4 regions of the Ruegeria sp. YS9 genome follow, and region 2 is predicted to be linked to each of the others. Evidence: riboswitches for the same ligand, from Rfam matches in the RefSeq annotation. Region 2 holds a riboswitch; each other region holds the start of a gene.
The links. Region 2 has a riboswitch for cobalamin ahead of NOR97_RS04495 (DUF1636 domain-containing protein). Riboswitches for the same ligand answer to the same signal wherever they lie in the genome.
Positions count from the first base shown of each region.

Region 1: linked by a shared signal. The riboswitch ahead of NOR97_RS17550 (DUF4198 domain-containing protein) and the one ahead of NOR97_RS04495 (DUF1636 domain-containing protein) in region 2 are both predicted to bind cobalamin.
Region 3: linked by a shared signal. The riboswitch ahead of NOR97_RS18665 (DUF1636 domain-containing protein) and the one ahead of NOR97_RS04495 (DUF1636 domain-containing protein) in region 2 are both predicted to bind cobalamin.
Region 4: linked by a shared signal. The riboswitch ahead of NOR97_RS13235 (hypothetical protein) and the one ahead of NOR97_RS04495 (DUF1636 domain-containing protein) in region 2 are both predicted to bind cobalamin.

Region 1 covers NZ_CP102410.1:262,663-266,873, forward strand. Annotated here, with positions in the region: gene NOR97_RS17545 (ROK family transcriptional regulator) at 128-1,252, shown strand; cobalamin riboswitch at 1,377-1,576, shown strand; gene NOR97_RS17550 (DUF4198 domain-containing protein) at 1,707-2,492, shown strand; gene cbiM (cobalt transporter CbiM) at 2,499-3,110, shown strand; gene NOR97_RS17560 (cobalt ABC transporter permease) at 3,107-3,682, shown strand; gene cbiQ (cobalt ECF transporter T component CbiQ) at 3,682-4,211, shown strand, end outside.
Region 2 covers NZ_CP102409.1:868,693-872,903, forward strand. Annotated here, with positions in the region: gene cobN (cobaltochelatase subunit CobN) at 1-480, opposite strand, end outside; gene cobW (cobalamin biosynthesis protein CobW) at 486-1,541, opposite strand; gene NOR97_RS04495 (DUF1636 domain-containing protein) at 1,543-1,917, opposite strand; cobalamin riboswitch at 2,009-2,216, opposite strand; gene NOR97_RS04500 (SLC13 family permease) at 2,443-4,211, opposite strand, start outside.
Region 3 covers NZ_CP102410.1:519,308-523,518, forward strand. Annotated here, with positions in the region: gene NOR97_RS18655 (carbohydrate kinase) at 17-943, shown strand; gene NOR97_RS18660 (D-lyxose/D-mannose family sugar isomerase) at 960-1,625, shown strand; cobalamin riboswitch at 1,725-1,922, shown strand; gene NOR97_RS18665 (DUF1636 domain-containing protein) at 2,019-2,375, shown strand; gene NOR97_RS18670 (ABC transporter ATP-binding protein) at 2,372-3,145, shown strand; gene NOR97_RS18675 (ABC transporter substrate-binding protein) at 3,162-4,112, shown strand; gene NOR97_RS18680 (iron ABC transporter permease) at 4,114-4,211, shown strand, end outside.
Region 4 covers NZ_CP102409.1:2,614,983-2,619,193, forward strand. Annotated here, with positions in the region: gene rsgA (ribosome small subunit-dependent GTPase A) at 1-567, shown strand, start outside; gene NOR97_RS13230 (hypothetical protein) at 607-1,527, opposite strand; cobalamin riboswitch at 1,598-1,820, shown strand; gene NOR97_RS13235 (hypothetical protein) at 1,911-2,330, shown strand; gene NOR97_RS13240 (dual specificity protein phosphatase family protein) at 2,311-2,823, opposite strand; gene NOR97_RS13245 (DNA polymerase III subunit gamma/tau) at 2,994-4,211, shown strand, end outside.

The DNA.
Region 1 (4,211 bases), on a different replicon from region 2:
TTATTGACAGGGCGGGCGGGCTTTCCCATCCTTCAGCAGGAAAGGGGTGGTCGTGCCGGAAAAATCATCACGGAAAAATTCGATTGGTTCACAGGGGTCAGTGGTGCGCGGAACCAATCAAAGCGGCATGCGGGCCCGCAACGAACGGCTGGTGTTGTCGCTTGTCCGACGTCATCAGGCCCTTGCGAAGTCCGAACTCGCGCGCATGACGGGACTGTCGGCACAAACGGTTTCCGTCATCATGCGTCAATTGGAAAAGGATGGGTTGCTTCTGCGCGGTGAACCGGTCCGCGGGAAAGTCGGGCAACCTTCCGTTCCCATGCGTCTCAACCCGGATGGTGCGTTTTTCTTTGGGCTCAAGGTCGGGCGCCGCAGTACCGAGCTGGTTTTGACTGACTTTGTGGGAAACGTGCGGCAACGCAAGCGGCGAACCTATGACTATCCAACGCCGAAAGCCACTTTGGAGTTTTCCACGCAGAGTCTGGGCAAAATGATGTCATCCATGTCGCCCGAGGCCAAAGGCAGGATTGCGGGTCTTGGAATTGCCATGCCGTTCTACCTGTGGGACTGGGCCCAGGCCCTTCAGGTTCCTCAGGAAGAAATGGACCCGTGGCGCGTATCAGACCTGAAGGCTGACCTGGCTGGTCGCCTCGATATGCCGGTTTTTCTGCAAAATGACGCAACGGCGGCTTGTGGTGCGGAACTGGTATTCGGTCCGGCCGATGGACCAAGGGATTTTCTGTATTTCTATATCGGGTTTTTCATTGGCGGCGGTGTGGTTCTCAATGGCGCGATCTTTTCGGGGCGTGGAAACTCGGGGGCGATCGGCCCCCTGCCTGTGCCGGATGGTACGGGCGGTGTCAGGCCGCTTATCGACGTGGCCAGCCTTTATGTGCTCGAGCGTGCGATCACGACAGCAGGGGCGACCTCGCAGTCTTTATGGGAAACGACCGAACGTTGGGATGTGCCAAATGTTCAACTGGAAAACTGGTTGAAACGGACGGCGAGCGGGATTGCCCATGCGATTGTCTCATCCTGTAGCCTGATAGATTTCGAATGCGTGAAGATTGACGGCTGGATGCCGCAGGACATCAAGGCGCGTTTGGTTGAAATGGTCGAAGACAAACTGTCCAAGCTGAACCTGACCGGTCTTGAGCGCCCCGTGGTGCTGGAAGGGACCGTGGGCCCGGAAGCACGCTCACTGGGCGCGGCAAGCCTGCCGTTGTCGGAACGGTATCTTTCAGAAGCTTAGGCATGAAATCATCCTGCTGCCTTGGATTTTTCACGAAGTCGATTTACCCGCCCGAACTGCCGAATTCAGCATTTTTTCGACGGCCACGGCACATTTTCGTTGACCGAGGGCTGAGTTGTCTGGCAAGCCGCTCGGCATGTCCGGTTCCGGGGCTTGCTCTGGAATCAATAGGGAATGCGGTGCGGGCTCAGGCCCAATTCCGCAACTGCACCCGCAACTGTAAGCGGCGAGCAGGGCTGAAACGCCACTGGGGTTTGCCCGGGAAGGCCAGTCCAACGCTTTGACCCGCAAGTCAGGATACCTGCCGGACATGTGCCCTCTAACGGGCACTCCTAATCGGCGACGGGATGTGCGTCGGACCAGGATGCCTGAAAGGGTAATTTGGCGTCGAATGTCCCGTGGTCAAAACGAATTTCGCGCCGGGATTGGCGCGACGGGACAAGGACGACTGTTCATGAAAACGCTGCTCAGTGCAGCCGCTGCCGTGATGGCACTTCCTGCCATGGCAAATGCGCATTTCCTTTTGGAATACACCACCGACACCATGATCGAGAAACCGGGTGATGTGCCGGTCAAGCTGGTTTTCTGGCATCCGTTCGAAAACGGCCATGTCATGGATCTGGAAAAGCCGCAGGAATTCTATGTGATCCACAACGGTGAAAAGACCGATTTGCTGGATACGCTGGAACCTATCCGGTTCACCGGCGGGCAAAACGAGGGCGCGGCGTTCAAAGGCAGTGTCCCGGTCAAACGGTCGGGTGACTATGTGCTGGTGACGGTTCCTCAGCCTTACTATGAGGAATCCGAAGACATCTATATCCAACAGCTCACCAAAGCCTTCCTGAACCGCAACGAATTACCGACCGACTGGATGAATCCCGTGGGTCTGCCGACCGAGATTATCCCGCTGAACAAGCCGACCAACATCATCGCGGGTTCAACCTTCACGGGCCGTGTGCTGGCTGATGGTCAGCCGGTTGCGGGGGCCGAGATCGAGATCGAATACATGGCCGCCGAACCCGACATGGACAGCGCGGCCGCTTCTGCACCGAAAGTGTCCCCTATGCCGGGTGGTGCGGTGGTCGCCATATCTGACGACAACGGGTATTTTTCGTTCGGCGTTCCAAAAGCCGGCTACTGGGGTTTCGCAGCACTTGGTTCCGGTCCGGCAACCGAACATGAGGGCAAAGAACTCAGCCAGGATGCGGTGATCTGGATTCGCGCCTGGGATCTGGAGTAACCCCGAATGCACATCGTCGACGGAGCCCTTTCCAACCCGGTTGTTGTTGGCGGCGCCATAGCGGCCGCGGGCGGGATCGCCATGGGTCTCAGGTCTCTGGATCTTGATCGCATCCCCACTGCCGGTGTGCTGTCAGCCAGTTTCTTCGTAGCATCGTTGATCCACGTACCCATTGGTCCGTCGTCGGTCCATTTGATCCTCAACGGCATGGCCGGGCTGCTGCTTGGTTGGGCCGCATTCCCGGCTTTGTTCGTCGGGCTTTTGTTACAGGCGGTCTTTTTCGGCTTTGGCGGGTTGACGGTGCTGGGGATCAACACCGTCAATATCGCCCTGCCCGCGGTGGTGGCCGGAATGCTGTTCGGTCGTCTGATCGCGCGCGGGACACCTTTGCATGGTGCGATTTGGGGTGGTGTCGGCGGCGCATTTGCAATTGCGGCGACAACCGGCATGGTCGCGATTTCCCTGGCGCTGTCGGGGGATGAGTTCCTGCCCGCTGCCAAGCTTGTTTTCTTCGCCCATATTCCAGTCATGGCCATCGAGGCGATTTTGACCGGGTTCGCCGTCTTGTTGGCGCGCAAGGTCAAGCCCGAACTGTTTTTCAGAGGAGCAACCACATGAAACATCTGGTTGTCATACTGGCTGTGTGCTGTGCGCCCGTGCCTGCCCTGGCGCACAAGGTCATAGCCGGCGTTTTCGAGTCGGGAGACGTGATCGAGGGCGAGATCGGCTTTTCCAACGGTGATATGGCAAGCGGGACCGAGGTCATTGTCACCGGCCCGGACGGGGCCGAGCTGGGTCGATCGGTCACGGATGCGGACGGTTTCTTTGTCTACACGCCGACCTCGGCCGTGGCGCACACCTTCTTTGCTGACCTTGGCGCCGGGCATGTGGCCGAAGTCACGATGTCTGCCGAAGATGTCGCGCGGGTTCTGGGTGTTGCCGTGGCAGAAACCGGAGACTCGTCTTCGGCTGCTTTGACACCGGCCAGCGGTTCGGCGGCTTCTCTCAGCGTCGAAGAACAGCAGGTTATCGCCAAAGCCGTGCGTGATGAATTGCGCCCGCTCAGGCGCGAGATTGCGGCCTATCGCGAACAGAATGACCTGCAAACCATCCTTGGCGGGATCGGGTACATCGTTGGTCTGTTCGGTCTGGGCTTTTACATGGCGGCCCGCCGCAAGCTGGCGTCCTGATGGCACACGTTCTGGGGCACCAAGAAAAAACACTGGCCGAAGCCGGTGACGGGCCGGACGGTCTGATCAGCCAGCTGGATCCCCGGATGCGTATCGTCATGGCGGTTGCTTTTGCTGTCGTGACCGTGGCGCTGTCATCCCTCGGCGCGCTTTGCGTGGCGCTGACAGTGTCGCTTTCGCTTCTGATAGTTTCCCGTCTGCCGTGGCGAAAGACGTTGAAGCGAATGGCCATGATGGATGGGTTCATCCTGTTCATGCTGGTCCTGCTGCCCTTTTCCATGCCCGGAGCCCCGATGTTCACGCTTTGGGGATTCCCCGCAAGCTGGCAGGGTTTCTGGAAAGCGGTCGAGATTGCTTTGACCGCCAATGCCGTGATCCTGTCCCTGATGGTTTTGGTCGGCACGATGGAGCCAGTCACTCTGGGTCACGCCTTGCATCGTCTGCGGTGCCCGGAAAAGCTGGTTTACCTGCTGATGTTCACGATCCGGTATATCGAGGTGTTGCGGGAAGAATACCTGCGCTTGCGCGC
Region 2 (4,211 bases):
CATCTGCGCCAGCGCCGCCTGTGCCGCGACCTCGCCGCCGGTATCGCACAGATGCGCCAGCCGCCGCAGGGTGGAAACGGGCAGGGTGGAATAGTCGTCCAGCCGCGTGTCCTCGCGCCCGTCGGCGGGCAGCACCGCCAGCGCGATGCCTTTGGCCTGTGCCAGCGCCAGCACCTGCTGCAACCCGTAGGACCAGTAGGGAACCCCGCCGATCAGACGGATCAGAATGCCCTTGGCGCCCTCCAACGTCTGTTCGACATAGGTATCGACCGACAGGGGGTGTTTCAGCGCCGTCAGGTTGGCCAGCCGCAACGAGGGCATCCGCCCCTCGGGCCCGCCACCACGATGCCAGCCCGCCGCGAAAGCACCCAGGTCGCTGTCCGAAAAGGACAGCACCACCAGATCCGCCGGGCTCTGGCCCAGATCGGTCGGGGTCTCGGTTTCCTCGAGCCCGTGACTTTCGCGGAAGACGACGTGCATGGGTCTTACTCGGCAGCCTCACGCACACCCACGAGGATTTCGCGGATTTCCGCCTCTTTGATATCGTCATGCTCGGCGATGACGACCAGACGCGAACGGCGTTCTTCGCCGGGTTCCCACGGACGGTCATACTGGTGCCGTACCCGCGCACCGACCGCCTGAACCAGCAGGCGCATGGGTTTGCCCTGAACGGCAGCATACCCTTTGACCCGCAGGATGTTCAGCTCGTTCGCCAGACGCTCGATATTGGCCACCAGTTGGGTCGGATCGGCTTGCTCGGGCAACTCGACGATGATGCTTTCGAAATCGTCATGCTCGTGATCATGGTGGCCGTCGTGATGCGAGGGTCGGGCGTCCATGTCATCCTCGGCGGCGGCTTCCAGACCCAACACGACGCGAACGTCCACGGCACCTTCGGCCACTTCGACCACGGGCAGGGGGCGCGGCGCCTCGGCTGCGATGATCTCGCGCGCCTTCGCCACGCCTTCGGGGCCGGCGAGGTCGGGCTTGGTCAGCAGGATGATGTCGGCGCACGAGATCTGATCCTCGAACACCTCGGACAGGGGCGTTTCGTGGTCGATCGAGTCATCGGCCATGCGCTGGGCGTCCACCGCTTCGACATTGGGCGCGAAACGACCGGCGGCCACGGCCTCGGCATCGGCCAGGGCAATCACGCCGTCCACGGTGATCCTGGAACGGATATCGGGCCAGTCGAACGCCTTGAGCAATGGTTTGGGAAGCGCCAGTCCCGAGGTTTCGATCAGGATGTGATCCGGGCGCGGGTCCAGCGCCATCAGAGCCTCGATGGTGGGAATGAAATCATCGGCCACGGTGCAGCAGATGCAGCCATTGGCCAGTTCCATGATGTTTTCCGCCGGGCAATCCGGGATGGCGCAGGATTTCAGGATGTCGCCATCGACGCCTACATCGCCGAACTCGTTGACCACGACAGCAAGGCGCTTGCCCTGCGGGTTCTGCATCAGGTGACGCACCAAAGTGGTTTTGCCCGAGCCAAGAAAGCCGGTGATCACTGTGACGGGGAGTTTTTCGAGGTTCGACATGTCAGGCTCCAATCGGGGGAATGCGCGAGGCACAGTTCTTGCGAAAATGTTCGGGGCGTTCGCGCCATTTCACCAAACCATCTTCAGTGGCCAGATACTTGGTCGCACCGTCGACAATGACGTCGACATGATCTGTTTCGCTCAGGTTTTCGTACACGAAGGTCCAGCGGCCCGGCCCGCCGCGCAATACGATCGAACAGCCTTGATCGCAGTTTGACAGGCATTCAACGGCTTTCAGGGTGACACCGTCGGGCAGGTCCGCCTGTTCCAGGGCCTTGTGCAATAAAGCGCCCGGGCGTTGCGCGTCATCTTCGACAGGCAGGCCGCGACGGCAGGTGGTACAGACCAGCAACTCGACTGGTGCGGTCTCGGTCATGTCTCTCATCCCCCCAAATCCTCTTCGCGGGGGACGGGGTTTCATGCGGGCCACGATTGGTCATGGACCCGACACCGGAACACCCCGCCCGGTTTCAACTTCGGTTGTTGGCAGGTCTCCCGGCTTGCGGATGCCAGAGGCGGGCCTCTGTCGGATGTCCCGCCTTCCCGGCTTTCGGGCCAGTGGCATTGGGCATCCTCTCCGTTCACGGTCGCGGGGGCGGCTGCGTTTGGCGGCATGACCGTTGACGCATTCCCTTTTCATCGGCTGTCACCGACACCAACGAAAGGGACATGCGGCACCGCTGGCCTGCTTGTCAAGCGAGTCGCGCGCAACAATGATGCAGAGGAGTAGAAAGCGACCTGTGGGCGTCGATGGGCGGCATGTCGTGCGGGGTTCAGCCTGAGATGGGCCCAGAGACCAACGGTATCTCTGCCAGGGTCGTACACTGTGGTGAGCGGGTGGCTCAAGGGAACCTGTCCCGATGATGGGAAAAGAACACCGAATACCCCGGATCCTCTCGCGCTAATAAATGACGTTGATCATGAGCAGCGAGACGACCAGAAACAGCACAGTCATGATCCCTCCGGACCGCACGAAATCCATCACCTTGTATCCTGCCGGCCCCATGATCAAGGCGTTTACCTGATGGGTTGGGATGATGAAGCTGTTCGATGTGGAAATGGCGACGGTCAGGGCAAAGACGGCCGGATTCCCGCCAGCCGCTATCGCAATCGATACCGCCAGAGGCACCAGCAGAACCGTGGCCCCCACATTTGACATGACCAAAGAAAAGGCCGTCGCCAGAATGGCGATGCCGGTTTGCAGCGACCATAGCGGCCAGCCGTCCAGAATTATCATGATCTGCTGGGCGATCCACGCAGCGGTGCCTGTGTTCTGTACGGCTTGTCCCAACGGTATGAGGCAGGCGAGCAGGAAAACGGTGTTCCAGCCGACCGCGCGGTATGCCTCATCCACGCTGAGCACACGAGTCAACATCATGCCCACCGCTCCGGTAAGAAGGCAGAGTGAAAGCCGGACATCCGTGAACAGGATCAACGACAGCGAAATGGCGAAAAATGCCAGGGCCCAGCCGACTTTTTGCGGCCTCAGCTCGTCCTGTGGAAAGTCCGTTGTCACAACGACGAAATCCGGATCTCGTTTGATCCGCATCAGGTTGTCCCATCTGGTATGCGCCACGAGCATGTCGCCCGCCTGAAACTTTTCGAGCCCGATCTGAGTGGATTCGTGATCCTCGGTCTCGACATGGCTCAGCGTCTCTTCGCCGCGGTGAATGGCCAGCAGCGACATCCCGTAGGTCTTGCGAAACAAAAGCTCGCGGGGGCATTTGCCGATCAGCTTGCTGTCGGGCGTGATGACCACCTCGGCCACGCCTGCATTGGTTGGGGCGAACTCTTCGACGAAAACGTCCAAGTCGGGAAGAACGGTCAGCCCGTATTTCTCGGCGAATTTCTCGACCTCCCAACGGCGGCCGACGATGGCCAGCCGACACGGCGCTGCAATTTCCGCTGTCAAAACCTGAACCATCGAGGTTTTGCCGCGATAGAAGGTGGAAATGATGTACAGGTGGTTTTCGTGGTTGATGTCGGCCAGAATCTTGCCGACCAGGGGGCTGTCCTCGGGCACCACGACTTCGAACACATCGGCTTTGAGGCCATAGACCCTTTGCAGGTATTCCTGTGTCCCTTGTCCGGTACCCGTATTGTCAGGCTCTTCAGCCTCGGGCAAAACCCAGCGTCCCAACAGCAGAAAGTAACCAATTCCGGTCAGGATCAGAACCGCACCGATCGGCGTGACCGAAAACAGGCCGAAGGGCTCCATTTTCTGAGAGGTCGGCAGACTGTCATTTGCCGTCAGGATCAGATCGTTCAGCAGGATAAGAGGAGACGACCCGACCATTGTCATTGTGCCGCCCAGAATGGCGCAGAATCCCATCGGCATCAGCAGGCGCGACAGCGGTATACCTGACCGTGAAGATATTCGGCTGACAACGGGAAGAAACAGAGCAGCGGCGCCGACATTCTGCATGAACGAGGAAATGACGCCAACGGTTCCGGAGATGATGGGAACGACCCTGCCTTCCGATTTGCCGCCGTATTTGAGGATGACGGCAGCCACCTTGTTCATGATCCCCGTCTTGTCCAGACCAGCCCCGACGATCATGACCGCTATGATCGAGATGACGGCATTGGATGCGAAGCCGTCGAACAGAAGGGTGACATCCGCCAGATTTCCCAGCCCGGGCGCGTAGCTGAGCAAACCTATGAGAACCA
Region 3 (4,211 bases), on a different replicon from region 2:
CGAGAAGGACCAAGACATGATCCTGTGCTGTGGTGAAGCGCTGATAGATATGATCTCAGAACCGACCGTGTCGGGTGCACTGGGCTTTGTGCCACATACCGGTGGTGCAGTTCTGAACACAGCCGTCGCGATGGGACGTCTGGGTGTTCCGGTTGGGATGCTGACAGGTTTGTCATCGGACATGTTCGGCCAGCAATTGATCGATGCGCTGAAAGCCAGTCATGTGGACACGACACATGTGATCATCTCGGACCGTCCTACCACGCTTGCCTTTGTGCAGCTCTCGGAAGGGCACGCGACTTACAGCTTTGTTGATGAAAACACCGCGGGCCGGATGTTGCTGCCAGAAGACATGCCCGATCAGCTTCCTGCTGTCTCAGCCCTGTATCTCGGCGGAATCAGCCTTGCCTGTGAACCTTGCGCAGATGCCTATGCCGCCCTTCTGGACCGCCACGGTTCCGACCGGGCGGTGATGCTGGATCCGAATATCCGCCCGGGTTTCATCAAGGATCAAACCCGGTTCAGAGCGCGTTTGAACCGCATGATCTCACAAGCGGATATCGTCAAGGTTTCAGACGAGGACCTGGACTGGATCATTCCGGGCGCTGAATCCGAAGACGCGAAGGCGTCTGTGCTGTTGCAGGCGGGTCCTTCCGTTGTCATCGTCACGCGTGGCAGCGACGGGGCGCACGGCTATCTGGCGGATGGTTCCGAAGTCTCGGTTCCTGTGAAGCCCGTTGAAGTGGTCGACACGATCGGCGCAGGTGACACGTTCAACGCCGGCGTCCTGACCGGTCTCAGCCGTGCAGGGCATCTGACCAAATCAGGTCTGCGCGGATTGACGGCTGAAAGCCTGCAAGCAGCCATGGAGCTGGGCGCTGACGTGGCGGCCGTGACCGTTTCCCGAGCCGGGGCGGAACCCCCCTGGGCGCACGAGCTTTGACCTGCGGGATGGCATGATGAAACGATCCGAAATCAACCGTATCAAGACCCAGGCACAAGCATTCATTCAGTCCTTCGGTGCCGTGTTGCCACCCTTTGCGGATTGGTCGCCCGAGAAAATGCGCAGCCCTCTGGCGGAAACGATCCGCGGCCGCGGGCTGGGATGGGACATAACCGATTACGCACAAGGCCGTTTCGACGAACTTGGACTGTTTCTGTTCACTCTGCGCAATGGCGAGGCGAAGGATCTGAAATCCGGGCGCGGGATGCTCTATGCGGAGAAACTACTGATCTCGAAAGACAATCAGCTTTCTCCGATGCACCGGCATATCGTCAAGGCAGAAGACATCATAAACCGGGGCGGCGGCGACCTCGTTCTGGAAATCCATGCCTCGGATCCAAACGGTGGCGTCGACCGCGACAACCCGGTGACGGTCCCAAGCGATGCCTGCCCTGTAACCTTGCAACCCGGAGAACACTTGCGGCTGAAGCCGGGGCAAAGCGTAACTTTGATGCCCGGCATCTGGCACGCTTTCTGGGCCGAGCGCGGCGATTGCCTTATTGGCGAGGTATCGACCGTGAATGACGACCGTACGGACAATGTGTTCGAAGAGCCGATCCCACGGTTTTCGAAGGTCGAGGAAGATACCGATCCGGATTTTCTTCTTGTATCAGACTATTGACACCGTTCGGTCCGGGCTGGCGCAGCAGGATCGCTGGCTCAACTGTTGCAATTCCATCCACCACCCTTTCGCCTGCCGCTTGACAAGTCTGGCATAGCCGGACTAGCTGAGCGGGATGGTTCCGTAAGGGATGAAAATGGGAACACGGTGCGGCGCTGGAATGTGCCAAGTCCGTGACTGCCCCCGCAACTGTAAGCGGAGAGCGACGCCACTTCACCACTGACCCGTATGGGTTGGGAAGGTGGGCCGAGCCTTGACCCGCAAGTCAGGAGACCTGCCATCGCATGGTAACCAACCCGGGGCGGGGCGTCCCCGAAGGAGGCTTGATGGCGCGTTTGCGTAATATCTGGGTATGTGCCCTCTGTCTGCATCTGGCAAACGACGGAGACGGCAATGACCTGCTATTCTGATCACTACGTTCTGATCTGTTCAACATGTCAGGGGACGATGCCTGCCGAGGCTGCGCAAGACGCGCTGGATGCTCAGCTGCCTGACGGTTTTGAAACCCGAATGGTGGCCTGTATGGCAGGTTGTGAACGGGCCATGACCGTCGGATTTCAGGCCGCAGGCAAAGCGCAGTACCTGTTCGGCGACATTAAGACATCACACGACCTGGATGCCCTGGTCGAATTCGCGACCCAGTTCGGCGACAGCGACGATGGCTGGACCAGCGCTTCGGACCGCCCTCCTGCCCTTTTCGCAAAGACCCTGTCGCGAATACCCGCTTTGCCATCCCGAGGGACATCATGAGCTTTCTGGTTGCCGAGGATCTGGAGTACTACGCGCTCAATGGTGATATCCTGTTGCAGGATGTATCCTTTCGTCTGGAAGAAGGATCAATTCTGGCAATCGCCGGGCCGAACGGCGCCGGTAAGACCACTCTATTGAAACTGCTGTGCGGGATTGAACGGATTGCCTTGGGTGATGTTTGGATAGAAGGCCAAAGCCTTCGTACCCTGTCCGCCCGCCAACGCGCCCGCTCCATTGCTGTGGTCGGACAGCAGGAAATGCCCGACGGACGGATGCGCCTGCAAGACTACGTTGCGCTGGGACAAATCCCGATTCAGGGCGAACGTTCGGTGGCTCAGCACAAGGCTGATCTTGAACGGGTGCTGACGACGACCGAGCTGTCGCATTTTGCCAACAAGACGATGGGTCAACTGTCGGGCGGAGAACGTCAGCGCGCACATATCGCGCGCGCGCTGGCCCAGAATCCGTCGTTGCTGTTTCTGGACGAGCCAACCAACCATCTGGACCCCGATGCCAAGGGGCACATGCTGTCTCTGGTCGCTGATCTGGGGGTAACGGTCGTCATGATCGTCCATGATCTGGTCATGATCCCGGAATTCGCCAGCCATGTGGCGTTGATGAAAGCCACGCGTCTGACAGGGTTCGGGCCTGTTGGCGAAGTTCTGACCCCAGACCGGGTGCGTGAGACATTCGGCGTGGATTATCTGTGCTTTCAGCACGAAGGCCGCATGATCCCCGCACTGGATATCCGAAAACGGAAACTGTCATAATAACAGGAGCTTACATATGATGCAGAAACTCTGGCCAGTGGTCGTCTTCGCTGGCTTGGCAAGTGGGGTGGCAGCAGAGGGCGTCACCGTGGACAATTGCGGCGAACCGCTGGCTTTTGACTCGGCGCCGGAACGTCTGGTCGTGCATGACATGAACATGACGGATATGGCCTTTGCGCTCGGCCTTCAGGACAAGATCGTGGGGCTTACCGGAATTACCGGCTGGTACAAAACAAGCCCTGATTTTGATGCTCAGCGTGGCGATATCCCAGAGCTTGCCCCCAAATACCCGACCATTGAAAACCTTGTGGCCGTCGAACCCGATCTGTTTTTTGCCGGTTGGTACTATGGCATGAAACCCGGCGGTGACGTCACGCCCGACACGCTGGAACCCTTTGGTATCAAGACCATGATCCTGTCCGAAAGCTGCGTGCATCTGGACAAGGATCGCCCCGAGGCCAGCATGAACCTGTTGTTTGATGACGTTCTGCGTCTGGGCACGGTCATGCAGGTCGAGGACAAGGCCGAGGCGCTGGTTGCCCGCTGGAAGGACCAACTGTCCGCCATCGAAGCAAAAACAGCCGATCTGGCAAAGCCCCGCGTGTTCCTGCTGGACGGGCCGGCCGATGCTCCGTTTACCGCCGGCAAGTTCGCCATTCCCGATGCAATGATCGCAGCCGCGGGTGGCGAGAGCGTGACGCATGATCTGGATACCAGCTGGGGCCGCACGTCGTGGGAGGCCGTCGCCGCGGCCAACCCGGAATTTCTGGTGCTGCTCGACTATCAGTCCGGCAACGGCGCAGAGGACACTTTCCAGTTCCTCAAGGATCACCCGGTGATGTCACAAACGGACGCGGTAAAGAACGAGCGCTGGATTGGCCTGCGTTACGAGGAACTGACGCCCGGTCCGGCAAATATCGAGGCGATCGAGAAGATGGCGAAGGCGATGCACCCGGAGATCAACTGATATGGTCCAATTGGGCCGTTTGATTTTGCTGGGGGCGGTTGTTCTGACCGCCCTTTTGCTGTTGTCCATCGTCTACGGGACCACCCCAATCCCCGTGCG
Region 4 (4,211 bases), 1.5 Mb from region 2:
TCATTGGACCCGTTCCTGACGGTTCTGGCGATCAACGCGCTGGACCCGGCAGAGGTTGAAAAGGTTCTGTCCTGGTGCCCCAAAAGCCAGACCGGAGCGCTGGTTGGCTCGTCGGGCGTTGGCAAGACGACGCTTGCCAATACCATGACCGGTCAGGATCTCGCCACCTCGGACATTCGCGAGGATGACGCGCGGGGCCGGCACACGACGACCGCTCGGGCACTGCACCGGATGCGCAACGGCGGCTGGTTGATCGATACACCCGGTATGCGCGCGTTGCGCCTGCTGGACGCTCAGGACGGGATCGACGACGTTTTCTCGGACCTTGCCGCGTTGAGCCGGGACTGCCGTTTTTCGGATTGCCAGCACAACTCCGAGCCCGGATGTGCCGTGCAAAAGGCGATCAGCCACGGCACGCTTGACCCGGCTCGATTGGACCGGTGGCGCAAGCTTCGGCGCGAAGATCAGCGCAACTCAGAAACTGTCGCGCAGTCCCGGGCGCGGGACAAAGCGTTCGGCAAGATGGTCCGTGGCGTCATGAAGGAAAAGAAGCTTCGCAACCGGTGATGGCAGGACGGTGCCCGGCCCGTCCTGCGCCGCGTCTGGTCAGGCGATCAGTCGCGGCCAAACCGCTGCGTTGCGCCGGGCAAATGCTCCGATATGTCCAACCTCAGGCAACCCGAAATCGGCGGGGCTCAGCAGGTGACGGTTGGCATCGGGGCCGTAAAGGTCCGCAAGCCGCCAAACCGCTTCCGGCGGCACCATCTGGTCGTCCTCGAAGGTGAACAAATCCACGGGCGTTCCAGAATCCTTCCACTGCGCCGCAGGTAACTCATGCCCGATTTCAGGCACATAATTCAAAGGCGCGGTACACCATTTGCGCCACTGCCAATAGACCGATGCCGGCAGGTCCGAGCCAAACCCGATCGCCTTTCCGGGAAGGTAGCCAAGGGCTCGGGCCAAAAGCGGAGCATGGCCGTACCAGAACAACCCCGCCAAACCCCGATAGGGCCACGGATGGTCGCTTAGGGTCACAAGCCCCGAACACACACAGATCATCCGGTCAATCAGATCGATATCCGGTTGCACAGGCCCCAACATCGCGCCGACGGAATGGCCGATGGTCCAGTGTTTCGCATTCGGGTATCGCCGACGCATTTCCGCCCGTGCCGCGGGCATGTCGATCAAGGCCCAATCCGCCATGGTCGCACGCGAATCTTTCAGGCGGCCGGTCAAGGAATGCCCATAATCCCGATAGTCATAGGTCAGGCAGGCCATACCCTTCTCAGCGGCAAGCCATCGTGCGAAATGACGGTAATAATCACGCGGCACACCCGTTGCACTGTTCAGCACGACGACGATTTCGGGCGAAGTCAGCGGGCTATACAATCGGGCGGACAGTGTTTTCTGCCCGGAAGGAAAGCGAAACTCCTCGGTCAATACCGTTTGCTCTGTATCCAACATGATCTCTGGCTTTTCGCTTGGTAAATCCGGTTTCCGAACCTCGACACCCTCGACATTATGCATGAACCTACATCGTATCCAGCATGACCAAGCGTCCGGCCAAAAGATCGGCTTGACTCGATGCGTACTCAAACGCTAGCGGTTGTGTGATGGTTTCCGGCCTCCACAAGGGGTCGGGATGAAAAGGGAACACGGTGCGGTAATGTCTGGTCATGCAGGCAACAACCAAATCCGCGACTGCCCCCGCAACTGTAAGCGGTAAGCGATGCCAAAACACCACTGGCCCGAAAGGCTGGGAAGGTCGGCAAAGCGATGACCCGCAAGTCAGGAGACCTGCCATCGGAAACGAAACCGAAACTCGGGCGGGGTGTCCGGGCAGGTCCTGACGGCATCACGCTGTCCCACCTGTCCCAAATATCCTGTCCACCACGCGCGGAGGGCGCAGGATGATCTGGAAGACAAAAACGCATGAATTCAGTGCAACAGTATGTCAGCGGACGGGCAAAACCTGCCCCGCTTTGGCGCGGCTGGCGCGCTCGATATCCGAAGCCATGACCCAGGCGACCTCGGCCACAAGTGATGATTTCGAGATTGAGGGCAGCAGCAAGCTGTCACATTGCACCGAAGGATGTCATGCAATTTTCCGCGCGCAATCAGACAATATTCGTGTCTTTTGCGGCACGCAGCCCGAAGCCGCAATTGAGCCCCTGAACCTCTATGCCGAATTGGTCTTCGGAAACACGGTCAGTGCGATGCCATCCGGCGTCGTGCAAACCCCACCCTGCGCGATGATCGAAGTTTCCACGATCCGGCCGCGAAAAACCTGTTTGCGCGCCCGCGCAGATTTCAATCTGAGTCCAGACTGACCTGTGCCTGCGCACGCTGCGAGGCCCAGGCCAGTTGCGCATCCGTTTCGACGGCGCAGGGGCGCACCGCCCGCAATCGTTCCAGCGCTGTGTCCGCGCGTTCGCCGCATTCAATCATCAGCCGCAGAACAACCATACCTGACCTGCCACAGCCCCCACGGCAATGCACCAAAACGCGACCTCCTCCTGACAGCGCGTGTCGGGCTGCGGCGCTGACGGACGGCCACGCGTCATCAATCGCCTGTGTCGGCGCTCCGAAATCTTCGATCGGCAGGTGAACCCATCTGCTGGCGCGGCTTTGAATGTCGCTGCCGAAATCCTTCGCCCCATCCTGAAGCATCTCGACATCCGTTGTCATGGATACAACAAGCCCCGGCTGCCAGCCTGCGATCATATCCAGATCGCTGAAATAATCCCCGCCACGTCCGGGCATCGAGGTCAGTGCCAGCGTTCCGCCACCGACTTGCAGGGCGTAGATCACCAACTGCGACATGAAACGTGTCCTCCCCAAAGAACTCTTTACAAAATGAGTCATTAAATCTGCTAACGCAGTTTAGTGCGAAAGCGACTCGTTTCTAAAACAAAAATCATCACACCACGCTGTGGACGCGGGCAACGGTGGCCACTACGCTGTGCCCAAGCCCCGAATCCCAACGAGAAGACATGACAGACAGCTCCAGCCCCGCCTATCAGGTTCTCGCCCGCAAATATCGCCCGGAAACCTTTGCCGATCTGGTGGGTCAGGATGCCATGGTGCGCACCCTGAAAAACGCGTTCGCGGCCGATCGGATCGCGCAGGCTTTCATCATGACCGGCATTCGCGGCACCGGCAAAACCACGACCGCGAGGATCATCGCCAAGGGCATGAATTGCATCGGTCCGGACGGAACCGGCGGCCCCACAACCGAACCCTGCGGTCAGTGCGAACATTGTGTCGCCATCATGGAAGGCCGCCATGTCGACGTGATGGAGATGGACGCCGCCAGCCGCACAGGCGTCAACGATATCCGCGAGATCATCGACAGCGTGCGCTATCGCGCCGCCAGCGCGCGTTACAAGATTTATATCATCGACGAGGTCCACATGCTCTCGACCAGCGCCTTCAACGCGCTGCTCAAGACGTTGGAAGAACCGCCCGCGCATGTGAAGTTCATCTTCGCGACCACTGAAATCCGCAAAGTGCCTGTCACTGTGCTGTCCCGCTGCCAGCGTTTCGACCTGCGCCGGATCGAGCCCGAAGACATGATTGGCCTGCTGCGCAAGATCGCCGAAGCGGAAAACGCCCGGATCGCCGAAGACGCGCTGGCGCTGATCACCCGAGCAGCGGAAGGATCGGCCCGGGACGCGACCTCGTTGCTGGATCAGGCGATTTCGCACGGGGCTGGCGAGACGACCGCCGATCAGGTTCGTGCAATGCTTGGACTGGCAGACCGTGGCCGGGTTATGGACCTTATGGATATGATCCTGCGCGGCGATGCCGCCGGAGCACTTACCGAGTTGAGCGGCCAATACGCCGAAGGCGCGGACCCGCTGGCGGTGCTGCGCGATCTGGCCGAAATCACGCATTGGGTGTCCGTCGTGAAGATCACGCCTGACGCGGCGCAGGACCCGACGGTTTCTCCGGACGAACGGACCCGGGGCCAACAGATGGCCGAGGCTCTGCCGATGCGGGTCCTGACCCGGATGTGGCAAATGCTGCTGAAGGCGCTCGAGGAAGTCTCGGCTGCCCCCAACGCCATGATGGCCGCTGAAATGGCCGTTATCCGCCTGACTCATGTGGCTGATTTGCCCAGTCCCGAAGAACTGATCAAGCGATTGCAGGATACCCCGCCGCTGCCGCCGGGCGGGCCCAATGGCGGCGTTTCGATATCCCGACCGGGC